Victivallis sp. Marseille-Q1083: one gene and its partner. Each later gene encodes a partner of the first gene's protein in a complex. Links are inferred from orthologs where the notes say so. Each region holds a gene or a part of one and is shown on either strand. Other genes may lie near its edges. The genes, in order: xseB and xseA.

Region 1 (6,967 bases):
ACAGCAAGGTACATTTCTGCACATGGATGGTCAACTCCCCCATCCTGGTCAGGAACATCCAGCCTTCGATGCCGATGATATCGCCGATATCCAGTTTCTTGAAGGCGGCGAACGCTTCGTCGCCGAGGTCATTGCGGCTGACGAAAAGCTGCATTTTGCCGGAACTGTCTTTGAGGTCGGCAAAAATCGATTTGCCCATCACCCGGCGCGCCATCAGTCGACCGGCGACAGTGACGACCGGCGGCTCTGCCGCTTCCGGGTTGAATGACCGGCGGCAATTTTCGATCAATTCGGTATGGTCAAAACGCTGACCGAACGGCTTTTCGCCAGCGGCGGCCAGCTCTTTGGCGCGGGCGGTCCGCTGGGCGAAAATATCCGCCTCATTGATCAATTCCGGTACATTGGCTTGCTGAGTGTCGTCCATTTTTTGATCTCCTATGATAAACTTCCACTTCAATATCGAGAAAAACTCAATTTTTTACGAGTTTGAATTGAATAAAATCCTCAAATATCCAATTGTTTTTCAATGTTTTATATACGATATCGAGGAATTTGCGCGCCAAGGCGATATTGACGTTCGCACCTCCCCGCTGACTTTTGACCGCTTCATGAAATGCGTTCAGATAAGGTTCGACGACCACCAGCATTTCCGTGTCGGTAATCGAATCGAAGTGATAACTCAATGCTTTCAAAAGCCCTTTCTCCGTGGACAACTCTTCGCGTTTCAACACGATGAAGTGAGCCGCCAACCGATTGTTGACCTTGTTCTTCAAGGCAGTACGCAGTTGAACCAGTTTTTCCCTGGTCTGCGTCAAACTTGAAATTTTCGCCTGCAAATCGTCTTTCACTCTTACCTCCGGCAATATGTCCTTTCCCAGGAACTCCGCCAACAATTCTGCCTCATACTTGCCTAATTTTCTTCTTGGACATGCTGATGACCTTGAATTTCGATAGATTTACCACCACCAGCCGTCCAAATGCGCCTCATATAAAAATTCAATCTGTACCCTGTCCGTTTCCTAACGTCCAATTTCATCGCCATAAATTACACGATGCAAGCAGCAACCGCGAACGTCAACTATTTATCATACCATCTCCATATTTCAAGTGTTATAAAATACCATAATCCATGAAAAAAATCTAAAGGACGGACAAAATAACTTGAAAAAAGTTTTTCACCGGTTAGTTTTCCTGGACAGAAAAAAACGAAAAGGAATGGTTCATATGACGGAAGCGATGCAGGAACCGGTTGAAGATTTGAAATTTGAAGAAGCGATGGACCGCCTGGAGCGGCTGGTCCAGGAGATGGAATCAGGCGCCCTGCCATTGGAAGAGATGATGGCGCGCTTCGAAGAAGGCGCCAAATTAAGCCGGCTCTGCCGGGCCAGGCTGGATGCGCTGCAAAAGCGAATCGAGATACTGACTTCCGACGACGGCCAGGAGGGGCAATGGGCCGTTTTCGAGCCGGATTCCTCCCGCGGAGCGGCGAACGCGCCATTTTAAGCGACCACGGCGAACAATAAAAAAGCAAACTTTCCGGTTTTGACGATACTTTTTTCCGTCCGGCAGATTATATTGAAGGAAAGCACTTCAAGGGAGAGCGGGATGAAATTATGGATTTTCGGTTGCCGGATGGCATTGTTTGCCTTATTGCTGCACTATGGCTGTACGCCGAGCAGTGTCGGTTCCTACAGTTCCCTGAGCAGCGACGGACAGCCGCTGCACAGCGATTTGACCAAGTGCAGCATGGAATACGAAGGACTGGAACGCAATCCGGTTATCGTCATTCCCGGTCTGTTCGGTTCCCGGCTCGGCGATTCGCTCGACGGGACGGAAGTCTGGGGAATGTTCACGTTCGCCCCCCGCAGCAATATGGATGCGCGGCAGTTGCTGAAATTGTATCATCCGATGCGCCTTGGCACGCCGCTGCATGAACTGCGGGACACCATTCATCCCAACGGAATTCTGGACAATGTCAAGGTTTCCATCATGGGCATCAAGTTCCAGCTCGACGCTTACGATATTTTGATCGCTTTGCTCGACCGGGCCGGTTATCCGCCGGAAAGCGGCAGCCGGCAGAACTATTCCTACCGTTATCCGATGCAATTCGTTTTCGCGTACGACTGGCGGCGCGACATCGTCGAAAACGTTCAGGCGCTGCACGAGTTCATCCAGGAGAAACGCACGTTCCTGCAGCAGGAATATGAGCGGATTTACGGAGTGAAAGATTTCGATGTGCAGTTCGATTTGATCGCCCATTCGATGGGCGGCTTGTTGGCCCGTTACTATCTGATGTACGGTGATCAGGCGCTGCCGGACGACGGCTCCCTGCCTCAACTGGATTGGCGCGGCAGCTTATATGTCGACAAGACTATCATCATCGGCACGCCGAACGCCGGCTATCTGGACACCTGTATCGAAATGACTTCCGGCATGCGCATCGCTCCCGGCACGCCGCTGATGCCGGCGGCGGTGGTGGCCTCGTTTCCTTCCTATTACGAAATGATGCCGCCGGTAAGTACCCGCAGTTTGGTCTACGAGGACGATCCGGCCGGTCCGCCGATCGATATTTTTTCTCCCCAGGTCTGGGTGGACAACCGCTGGGGGCTGATGGATCCGAAGCAGGACGAGGTTTTGAAGCTGCTGCTGCCGTATGCGCAAAACCGGCAGGAGCGGGAAACCATCGCCTTGGATCATTTGAGCAAATGCCTGAAGCAGGCGAAATATCTGCAGCAGGCGTTGCGGGTCCCCTCCTCTCCGCCGGAAGATGTTCAACTGATTCTTTTTCTCGGCGATGCGGTGGAAACCAGCCGGCAGGCGGAGGTCAATCGAAAAACCGGCAACATCCGGGTGTCCCGTTATCAGCCGGGAGACGGCAAAGTGTTGACCACCAGTTGTCTGCTGGATGAACGGGTCGGCGGTCAATGGCAGTACTTTCTGCAGACTCCGATCGACTGGCGCAGTGTCTATGTGATGAATGCGGCCCATATGGGACTGGTCAACAGCAGCACTTTCGAAAGCAATCTGATCTATATTTTGCTGTTGTATTCAACACCGGCGCAAAAACGTGAATTGCAGAATCAATAAGCAGTTGTCAGCAAGGAGGCAGTGATATGGATTTTGTCAAGAAATTTATCGTCCGGCCCGGTTCCCGGATCGATCTCGGTCAGATCGATCCGGATTTCACTGGCGATTACCACGACAAAAGCGAAGCGGAGCAGGAGTTGGCGAAGCACATTGAACGCCTGACCGAGCTGCAGTACAAGCTGTATGCTGAAAACCGCCAGTCATTGCTGGTCATCCTGCAGGCGATGGATGCCGGCGGCAAAGACGGTACGATCAACAAGGTTCTGGCGCCGATGAATCCGCAGGGCTGCCGGGTCCAGAATTTCAAAACGCCGACCGCGCTGGAACAGGCGCACGATTTCCTCTGGCGCGTCCATGCCGTTGTGCCGCGGCATGGTGAAATGGTTGTCTTCAACCGTTCTCATTACGAGGATGTCCTGATCGCCAGAGTGCACAACCTGGTGCCGCCGGAAGAGTGGCGGAAACGCTACGCCTTAATCAATCAATTTGAAGAATTGCTGCAGCAAAACCGCACCAGAATCGTCAAATTCTTTCTGCACATCAGTCCGGAAGAGCAGTTGAAGCGCTTTCTGGCCAGACTGAACGATCCGTTGAAACAGTGGAAGATCAGCGAAAGCGATTACCAGGAACGCCGTTACTGGGAGGATTATCAGCGGGCTTTTGAGGCCGTTTTCGAACGATGCAGCACCGAAACGGCCCCCTGGTACATCATTCCGGCCAATCATAAATATTTTCGCAACCTGGCTGTGGCGGCAATCCTTGAGCATACCCTGGAATCGATGCAGTTCGAACTGCCGCCGACCACCGTCGATCTGGACAAAATCCGGACGCTGGCGGAAACGGAACTGGCGAAATATCGCGACGCGACCGGCAAGCGGGATTGAGAACGCAATCAATCATTTGCCGGCAGTGCGGGATTCGACAATTTTCCGGAACAACGTTTCCAACTGGTTGAAATGATTTTCGCGGGTGAACGGTTTGACCGTTTCCATCGCGGCGGCCCCGTACTGCTCCCGCGCCGTTTGCGGCAATTGCAGGAAGGTGGCCAGCCAGCGGGCCATCCGCTCGACATCCTTCGGCTCGTCGATGACAATCCCGTTGCGATTTTCCTGAACCAGTTCCGCCACGCCGTTGCGGCTGCTGCACAACAGCGGCAAACCGCACCCCATCGCCTGCAACGCGAAGCGGTCGTCGCAGCCGCCGCAGTTGCCCGGGTAGAGAAACAGATCCGCAGCGATCAAATAATCACGCAATTCTTCAGCGCTGCTGCCGCCGACCCAGACGATATCGTCACTGACGCCGCAGCGTTCCGCCTGCGCCAGGAACGGCTCCCGCCGGTCGTCGCCGATGACCAGCAGCAACGTCTCCCGCCGCAGCGCGTCCGGCAGCGCGGCCAGCAAATTGACGGCATTGTCCAGCCCGCTCGGAGCGAAACGGGACGCCGCAAACGCGATGATGAATTTCCGGTCAAGCCGGGCCGCGATACGGGAACCGGTTTTTTCGGCCGCGGTCGCCGGATAACAGGCTTCAAAATTCAAGATATTGCGCAGGATGACGACGCGCTCGACCGGGAACTGATAGTTTGCCATCAGGTTCTGCTGCTGATAAGCGGAGTTGACCAGCGCATAACCGAGATGCCCGGGTCGGAACACGTTTTTTTCCAGCCGCGAGATGGACAGGTTGCGGGGCGAAAAACGCCGAAAAATACCCCCGAGCGACCGCAGATACTCCGCATGCAGCGGCAGCGGCACATTGGCGACATCGGCCGGCCAGGTACGGTTCAGCGCATAAACCACATCGACCGGCTCATGCCGGCGCACCGCCTCCAATTCACGCTGAACATGGCGGTGAAAGCCGTTGTTCCTGGCCCAGCCGGTACTGCGCGGAATTTTGATCCACCGGCAGCGATGGCTCTCGTCGGCCAGAAAGCTTTCGGCGAAAATCAGGATCTGATGACCGCGCTGCAGCATTTCGTCGACGAAGAGACCGGAATAATCCCCGCGCTCCCGTTCCGGGTGAAATTTGATTTTCAACAGGGCAATTCTCATCGTTCAATCCTGCGCGACCCGCCAGTTGCGCTGCCTGGCCGCTTCATACAACAGAATCGTCGTCGCCGTCGCGACATTCAAGGAATCGATTTTGCCGAGCATCGGAATCCGGACGGCGATATCCGCTTCCTCCAGCCACAACTGCGTCAATCCGACCTGCTCGGTGCCGACGACGATCGCCACCGGTTGAACCATGTCAACTTCGGTGAAAATCTGCTCCGCATGCGGAGTCGCCGCCAGCGTGGCGATCCGGTTGGCACGCAGCCAGGCCAACGCCTCGGCACTGGCCGCCTCCGCCAGCGGCACCGAAAACAAGGCGCCGGTGCTGGCCCGGATGACGTTCGGATTGTAAATATCGGTGCATTTGTCGCAAATGATCAGGCCGTCAACGCCGGCCGCATCGGCCGAACGCAGAATGCTGCCCAGATTGCCCGGTTTTTCGACCGCTTCCGCCACCAGGTACAGACCATCCGGCCGCACCGGAATATCCGCCAGCGTATGCCGTTTCATCTTCGCCACCGCAATCAGCCCTTCCGGCCGGTCGCGGTAAGCCATTTTGGCCAGCAGGAACGGTGGAACTTCGAACAGCTTCACCCCGGCGGCCGCCAGGGCCTCCAGCAGCGGATATTCATTGCTGCCCAGGAACATTTCCGGAGCGAAAAAACACTCCGTCAACTCCAGACCGTACTCCCTGGCCCGAGTCAGTTCCCGGTAGCCTTCCAGCACCGTCAACTGCTCTTTTTCGCGGTCGCGGCGCTCCCGCAGCCGGCAGACATGTTTGACGGCGGCGTTGCCGGTGCTGGTTATCCGAGTGACATTCATAAAATCTCTTTCCCAAAAAAAATTGCATCCTGCAGCGTATTAAAGATAACACGATTTCGTTGGTTTGCAAAAAAAAACCATATTTTTCCCCCCGGAACGGCGCCGGGAAAATTGGCAAAAAACGTTTGCGGCGGTATTTTATGGTTTCGCAATATTTTTGTTTAGGAAATCATATGGCTGAATGTAAGTTAACCGTTTTAATCGTTCAATACCAAACTCCGGAGCTGACCAAGTTATGCCTGCGTTCGTTGTGGAAGCATACGCCGCCCGAACGCATCCGGGTTATCGTCGTCGACAACAATTCCCATGATGACTCCATCGACTACCTGCGGAGTTTGCGCAACATTACCCTGATCGAGCGGCCCGGTTCGGCCGGGGAAACGCCGGCGGCAATGCATGCCCGGGCACTGGATTTGGGGCTGCAGCAGGTGGATACCCCTTACGTTCTGTCCATTCATACCGATACGATCATCCGTTCCGACCGCTGGCTGGATTATCTGCTCGGCCGCTTGGAAGCGGAGGAACGCATCGCCGGCGTCGGCAGTTGGAAACTGGAAATCCAATCGCCGCTGAAACGGCTGGGCAAACAGTTGGAAACCTGGTTCCGGCGCCCGCCGGAATCGGAACGGGACGGCCGCTACCTGCGCAGCCACTGCGCATTGTATCGAACCGAACTGATCCGGAAATATACCGACGGTTTTTTCGACGGCGATACCGCCGGCCGCTCCCTGCACCGCAAACTGGTGGAACAGGGCTATCGGATGATTTTTCTCGAGCCGGCCGAACTGATGCGCTATCTATGCCATCTGAATCACGCCACGATGGTGCTCAACCCGGCCATCGCCGGCAAGAAAACCGGCACTCCCGCCGCCCGCCGCCGCATCCGCCGGGCTCTGGACGCATTGGATTACCGGGCAATCCTGGCAGACGATTCGCTGGACCGGACAATGAAATGAATTGGAAACGTTAATGATTATTCCATCCAAATGTAAAATTCCGCTGTTGATCTT
Region 2 (6,969 bases), 1.1 Mb from region 1 along the record:
GCGATTGGCCATCACCGTCAGCGCTTGAGCGGATGCCGGCGCTCCGTCGGCGGCATACAAGCCGGCGGAGCCGACCCGGATGTCATCGCGCCCGGCGGCGCGGCAGCGGGCGGCAAAATAGGCTTCGGCCATCGGGCTGCGGCAACTGTTGCCGGTACAGACGAACAGGATGGTTTTCATTGCTTCTCTTGACTCTCCCGTTTCGAGGCTTTTTCGTGCCGGAAGGCGTTGCGGGCGTTCCGGGCGGCGGATGTTTCGTGAAAACATAATATAGCACTGTCGCCGGAGAATGAAAACTTTTGAAATGTTTTTTTGCCGGGATGACCGCGGGCCGATTTTTAAGTGAGATTTTTGTTGAAAACCGGAAAATCGGCTTTGCACAATGCCGTGGAAGCGTTTATAATATAGATTTATAATTTGAAACGTCTGTAATATATATCCCGGAAAATTTTTTAAAACAATCTATTATTTATTTTAATTTATGATGGAATCGAAAGCAGAGGATCGCCATATCACCATTTTGACCGATGTCTACACCGTGCTGCCGGTGGCGGCGCTGGCGCGCGGCAGACGGCGGGTCGAACTCGATTTGGGGTGCGGCAAAGGTTCATTTACCACCCGGTTGGCCCAACGGGACGCTGAAACGCTGGTATTGGCGGCGGATGTGATGATCGGCCGCCTGCGCAAGCTGGTGAAACGCAATGAACGGGAACAGGTCGACAACATCGTGGCGCTGCGGGTGGAAGCCCGGATGCTGCTCGGCATCATGCTGCCGGACCGGTGCCTGGACCGGCTGCACATTCTCTGCCCGGATCCCTGGCCGAAAGGGCGGCATCGCGGCAACCGTTTGCTGTGTTCCGATTTTTTGACCCAGGTGCACCGGGTGCTGAAAAGCGGCGGCCACTGGCATTTTTCGACGGATGACATGAATTACCTGGAGCAGGTGCGGCAGGTGGTGGCGGCTTCCGGTTTGTTCGAGGAACGCCCGGAACAGCTTGCCGCGCTCGCCGATTTGAAAAGCGATTTCGAGGAACGCTGGGAGTCGGAGGGCAAGACGGTCCATCATCATCTCTGGGTTGGCGTGGAGCCGCCGCCGGTCACGATCGGACATTGAGCGATGAAAAATACTGTTTTCAAATTGGAAGTTTATGTGCCGGCTTCGCATGCGGAGGAGCTTAAAGCGGCTTTGTTCGCGGCCGGCGCCGGCCGGTTGGGCAATTACGACTGCTGCTGCTGGCAGACCGTCGGCCGGGGGCAGTTCCGTCCATTGGATGGCAGCAATCCGTTTCTCGGCCGGCCCGGCGTGGCCGAATCCGTCGAAGAAGTCAAGCTGGAATTGTTGATGACTGCCGGGGTGCGGGTGGCGGTGCTGGAGGCGTTGCGTCGCGCCCATCCGTATGAAACGCCGGCATTTTATTGCTGGCCGGTGGACGTGGAATAAACGAATGGAGAGTCGGCGCGATGTTTTTTATTCACAATCTGTTTGACGATCCGTATTATTTTTTCTCTTCTCTGCTGTTGGTGGTATTTTCGATCTGTACCCACGAGTTCGTCCATGCCTGGGCGGCGCTGAGGGAGGGGGATACGACTGCGGCGGATGCCGGCCACTTGACCTTCAATCCGTTTGTCCAGATGGGAGTCTGGTCGCTGATCATGTTTCTGCTGTGCGGAATTGCCTGGGGGCAGGTGCCGGTCAATCCGTCGCGTATGCGGCATGGCCGGCGCAGCGCGGCCTGGGTGGCTTTGTCCGGGCCGTTGAGCAATTTTGGATTGTTCCTGATTTTTTCGTCGGTCGCGGCGGTTGGCTATTATTTTGAATCCGAAGGGCTGTGGCAGCTGATGGCCAGGGGCGCGGTGCTCAATGTGATCCTGGCTGTCTTGAATTTGCTGCCGATTCCCGGATTGGACGGCTGGGCCGTCGTCGTCAATTATTTTCCCCGGTTGCTGGCGAAAGTCAACAATGAAGTGCTTGCCGGCGTGACCATCGGGTTGGTGCTGCTGCTTTTTATCAAGGGGTTTGTCTGGTTGGAATACCTGGGCTATTGGGGAACGGGGCTGGCGGTTTGGGGCTGGACCTACGGCATCGACTGGATTGCCCGGTTTTTTTTCTGAAGAATCAGGCATTCGGTGAAAATAATTCGATACGGGTTGCCGTTTTTTGGTTTGGCGGGAAATGTAAATGTGCGGGAAGGGTTGTTGCAGGAGGAGGCGATGAGCGAAGAACCGGTTTGGAGTGTCAGTGAAGTCAATGCTGCGGTCAGGGACCTGATTGAGAACAGCCTGATGCCTTTCTGGATTCGGGCGGAAGTCGGCACGTTGACGATTCATCGTTCCGGTCACGTCTATTTGACGCTGAAAGACCATGCCTGCCAGTTGCGGGCGGCTTATTTTGGCGGCGCGACACTCTGCCGGTCGATGAATCTGGCCGTCGGCATGTCGCTGGAGGTGTTCGGCAAATTGACCGTTTATCCGCCGCGCGGCGAGTACCAGTTCACGATCCGGACCTTGCGGCCGGTCGGGCAGGGGGAGCTGCAGCGTCGTTTCGAGGAGTTGAAGCGGAAGCTGGCGGCGGAAGGTTTGTTCGACGAAGGCCGCAAAAAACCGATTCCGCAGTTGCCGCGCCGGATCGGGGTGATCACTTCGGCCGACGGGGCCGCATTGCGGGATTTTTTGCAGATTGTCGAGCGTCGTTTTCCCAATTTGTTCATTCGTATTTACCCGGCGGCGGTACAGGGTGTCAACGCCGCCGCCGAAGTGGCCGCCGGCATTGCATTTTTCAACCGGACCGCCGGTGCCGACGTTCTGGTGGTGACCCGCGGCGGCGGCAGCATGGAAGATTTGTGGCCGTTCAATGAAGAACGCCTGGCCCGGGCGGTGGCTGCCAGCCGCATCCCGGTGATCAGTGCGGTCGGCCATGAGATCGACTTTACGATCTGTGATTTTGCCGCCGATCTGCGGGTGCCGACCCCTTCGGCGGCGGCGGAGCTGGTCATCGGGCGGCGCGAAGAGTTTTTGACCCGGCTGCAACGGTTTGAAAAGGATTTGAAACAGGCGCTGCGGTGGTGCTGGCAGCAGGCGCAGCAGCGCCTGAAACGGGCCGAACAAAGTTACGTGTTCCGTGAGCCGGTACACCTGGTTCAGATCAAAATGCAGCAGGTGGATGAACGGTATGAACGGCTGCAGCGGGTGCTGGGCCGCCGGCTGGAGATGAATCTGCGGCGGCTGACGGCGGCGGAAAATCGTCTGGAGGCGATGGACCCGCAAGCGGTGCTGAAACGCGGTTATGCCCTGCTGGAGCATGGAAGCGGCGGATTGATCACCCGGCCGGAGATGGTGCGTCCGGGGGAAACGGTGCGGGCGCAATTGGCCGATTTCGCTTTGGATATGACGGTGGAGCGCATCATAACGACATAAATTTCTTGCTGAAAGCGAGAAAAAAAGCAAAAAAAGTTAAAATTTTGATAACCATTACGAAAAACGGCTTGTCATTAAGCTCAGGGTTAACTATATTAGTTGACAGAAGAACGCAACTGAGGAGTAAGTTGCGCGAGGGTTAAACAATATTTGCTATGAAGGGTAAATGCTGATGGCTATAACTCCATTGAAGAAAATGTTTGGGGAGCGCATTCGGATGTATCTGGTCACCAATAAAATCCGCCAGCAGGAATTGGCACGCAAGTTGTCGGTTTCCAGTTCGGCGGTTTCCCAGATGCTCACTGGAAAAATTGTTCCCAGTATGCAGCAGTTGGATAAAATTTGTGAGGTTTTATCATTGGAATGCAGTCAATCTCTGGAATTAAGAGATTGGTTGACTCGTATCCGGATCGGCATTGACAACATCAAATCGCCGTTCAATGAATTGCTGCGGTTGTATCGGACCCGCCGCGGTCTGTCGATCGGGCAGCTTTCAAAGCGGACCGGCATTACCGTCGCCCGGCTCAACGCGTTGGAAAATAGCGGTGAAAGCCGGCCGACGGCGGATGAAGCGCTGCGGTTGAGCGCCGTATTGGAGTGTGAGAGCGCCGAATTGATGGAGGTGGCGCCGTTGTTGTGGCAGGCGCCCGGCGCCTATTCGGTGGCGCCGGGCTATCAGCCGGCGTTGAGCTATGCGCCGCCGAGCGTGACGCCGATGGTGGAAATCGGCGAAGAGGCGATTGCCTACGATCAGAGCGGCCGGCCGGTGGCGCTGATGGGGGCGCAGGAACTGTTCGAATACTGGGAGCAGCCGGACTGGATCGACAAAATCGCCAATGCCGAAAAGCACATTCAACTGGAAAAAATGCCGATGGGAACGATCGGGGTGCTGGTGATCGATGGAATGTCGGTCGGGATGGCGGTCGGCCTGGAGGTTACCATCCTGCTCGGTCACCCGGATCAGCAGGTCGAAGGCGGCATCGTGCTGCGGGCGCTGGACGGCGGCAAGTTCGAATTGCGCCTGAAATCGCGCAACGGCCTGACCGGCTGCGTGCAGCCGCTGGATCTGGTCGCCAGCGATGCCCGGCGTTTTCTGCCGGTGCTGGAAGTGACCATCCGTCCGGTGGTGACGCCGCATCCGGCGATTGATCCGGTCCCGGAGATCGAATTGGACCCGGAGATCGAATCGGAACCGGAGGCCGACGAGGAATAACGGTTCATGGAAGAAAACAAACCACCGGAAAACGGTTCCGGGCCGCTGAAACTCAGTCAGCGGCTCGGATGTTTGATTTTACTGATTGCGGTGTTGCTGATCCTCTTCTGGTTTCTCTGCATGCCGGCGCTTGAACGGCAGGGCGTGGATATGTCCGGGGTGCGCGGTACGGTCGACCATTGGCTGCAGCAGGGAACCGGTAAGGTCAATGAAGCGATCGGGGCGGCGACCGGGCGGGTGACGGAGCTGACCGGAACGGCGGAGGACGGCGGTGAGCCGGAAGTGACGGCAGCGGAGGAGGATGGCGTGGTCGACATTTCCGACTCGGTACCGGAAATGCCGCCGGAAGAGAAAATCGCCGAACCGGAGATTACGCCGGAAAATGGTTCGCCGGGCGAGCCGGACAATGCGGAAAATGAAACGGCCGGCGAGTGGATGGATCCCGATGGCGGCGTGCTGGATTACGGCGCGTATCAGTTGATCGAAGAGTGAGGCCACGATATTTTTTTGAAGATTTTTTCAATTCGGCGATTTGTATTTTACGCCGATATGTTTATATTGAAAACAATCTGAAGAAGAAATGAAAGATTGGAATTGAATGAATTCGGTTTCGGTAAAATTTTGGCGCTGGTGGCATCAGGAGGCAATCCGTTGAGGCCGCTGTGAGTTTTTGCCGTTTGGTTGGAGTTTCGCGGATTGAATGAAGTATTCAATCCGCTTTTTTTTATTTTGAAAGATATGGAATATTGAGAAGATGAATTGCAGTTTGAACAACTTTTTTGGATGGTGGCAACGCGTTCGACATGATTCGCGGCGCTCGGCCGCGTCGCGGCCGCCCGGCGCGACGGACTGAGGATTTCGAAAACGTGCAAGCCCCGTGAATCAGCAAGGTTCACGGGGCTTTTTTATGGCAATTGATCAACAGGAAATGAAGGATTGAAAACAAGATGAATACCAAACCGGATTTCAAAGAATTCGAAAAACTTTATCGGCCGCATTGCATCATCCCGCTGTATCGGGAGTTGCTGGCCGATCTGGAGACGCCGGTGTCGATTCTGAGCAAACTGGCCGGCCGCGATCAAATTTTTCTATTGGAAAGCGTCGAGGGCGGCGAACGCCACGGCCGTTACTCGTTTATCGCGTTGAATCCCTATGCGACCTTTACGGTCGAAGCGGGCCGGCCGTATTTGACCGACCGCGCCGGGCGGCGGCCGCTGGCGGGGGCGGCGAATGGTTTTGCGGCGTTGCGGCAGGTGCTCGGCGACGCGGTGATGGTGCGGCAGCCGGGTTTGCCGCCGCTGGCCGGCGGGGCGATCGGTTGTTTGAATTTCGAAGCGGCCGGCCTGTTTGAAGAGTTGCCGCCGCCCAAAGACCATCCGGAACGCCCGGTGGCGCAATTCATGCTGACCGACGAGATGATCACTTTCGACAACATGCGTCACACTTTGCTGTTGTCGGTGGCGTTGCACAGTGACGATTATCCGTCGGCCCGGGCCGCTTACGATACCGGTTTGGAACGATTGAAAGCGTTGGCCGGACAACTGGGCGGCGCCGGTCATCCGGCGCCGGCTGTAACCGATATGGTTCAATTTCAAGCCAATATGAGCAAGGAGGAATTTTGCCGGATGGTGGAGCGCGGCAAAGCGGAAATTGCCGCCGGCGAGGCGATTCAATTGGTTTTGTCGCAACGTTTCCAGGCGCCGCTTACCGTCGACCCGGTTTGCCTGTACCGGGCGTTGCGGCTGGTCAATCCGTCGCCGTACATGTATTTCTGCAAGAATTTTGACCGATATCTGATCGGCTCTTCGCCGGAAACGATGGTGAAACTGCAGCAGCGGACTGCCGGTTTGCGGCCGATTGCCGGTACCCGACGGCGCAGCGGCGACGAAGCGACCGACCGGCAGTTGGCCGATGAACTGCTGCGCGACGAGAAAGAACGGGCGGAACACCTGATGCTGGTCGACCTGGGCCGCAACGATCTCGGCCGGGTGGCGGCGCCGGGCAGCGTCCAGGTGCGGGATTTTATGCAGGTGGAACGTTATTCGCATGTCATGCACCTGGTGTCGAATCTGGAAGCGCAGTTGGACGACTCCTTCGACGCTTTCGATCTGGTCCGGTCGGCGTTTCCGGCCGGAACGCTTTCCGGCGCGCCGAAAATCCGGGCGATGGAGCTGATCCGCGAGTTGGAACCGGAGTCGCGCGGCGCCTACGGCGGTGCGGTCGGCTACATCAGTTACGACGGCAACCTGGATCTGGCGATCACCATCCGGACGATGCTGATTGAGGACGGGGTGTTGTCGATCCAGGCCGGCGCCGGCATCGTCGCCGACTCGGTGCCGGAA

The links.
Region 2: the proteins of xseB (region 1) and xseA are in contact, whole or in part, in a cryo-EM structure (PDB 8TXR), measured with the Escherichia coli proteins. The link is inferred for Victivallis sp. Marseille-Q1083 from one-to-one orthologs.

What each region holds. Positions count from the first base shown.
Region 1 is NZ_CAHJXL010000001.1:3,699,979-3,706,945, reverse strand. The notes cover bases 1-2,863. They hold xseB (exodeoxyribonuclease VII small subunit), read left to right. Parts: upstream 1-1,224; coding sequence 1,225-1,503; downstream 1,504-2,863. Other genes in these bases: HWX74_RS15335 (hypothetical protein), read left to right, coding at 1,606-2,863; HWX74_RS15345 (hypothetical protein), read right to left, coding at 471-848; lysS (lysine--tRNA ligase), read right to left, coding at 1-424. Also shown: more of HWX74_RS15335, read left to right, coding at 2,864-3,087; HWX74_RS15330 (polyphosphate kinase 2 family protein), read left to right, coding at 3,114-3,971; HWX74_RS15325 (glycosyltransferase family 4 protein), read right to left, coding at 3,984-5,135; HWX74_RS15320 (RNA methyltransferase), read right to left, coding at 5,139-5,957; HWX74_RS15315 (glycosyltransferase family 2 protein), read left to right, coding at 6,131-6,913; HWX74_RS15310 (glycosyltransferase family 39 protein), read left to right, coding at 6,927-6,967. UniProt on the Escherichia coli protein: Bidirectionally degrades single-stranded DNA into large acid-insoluble oligonucleotides, which are then degraded further into small acid-soluble oligonucleotides.
Region 2 is NZ_CAHJXL010000001.1:2,557,874-2,564,842, forward strand. What follows is about bases 1,448-4,312. They hold xseA (exodeoxyribonuclease VII large subunit), read left to right. Parts: upstream 1,448-2,211; coding sequence 2,212-3,414; downstream 3,415-4,312. Other genes in these bases: HWX74_RS10505 (site-2 protease family protein), read left to right, coding at 1,462-2,112; HWX74_RS10515 (helix-turn-helix domain-containing protein), read left to right, coding at 3,587-4,312. In the rest of the region: HWX74_RS10490 (low molecular weight protein arginine phosphatase), read right to left, coding at 1-180; HWX74_RS10495 (tRNA (guanosine(46)-N(7))-methyltransferase TrmB), read left to right, coding at 485-1,114; HWX74_RS10500 (NGG1p interacting factor NIF3), read left to right, coding at 1,118-1,441; more of HWX74_RS10515, read left to right, coding at 4,313-4,627; HWX74_RS10520 (hypothetical protein), read left to right, coding at 4,634-5,119; HWX74_RS10525 (anthranilate synthase component I family protein), read left to right, coding at 5,575-6,969. UniProt on the Escherichia coli protein: Bidirectionally degrades single-stranded DNA into large acid-insoluble oligonucleotides, which are then degraded further into small acid-soluble oligonucleotides.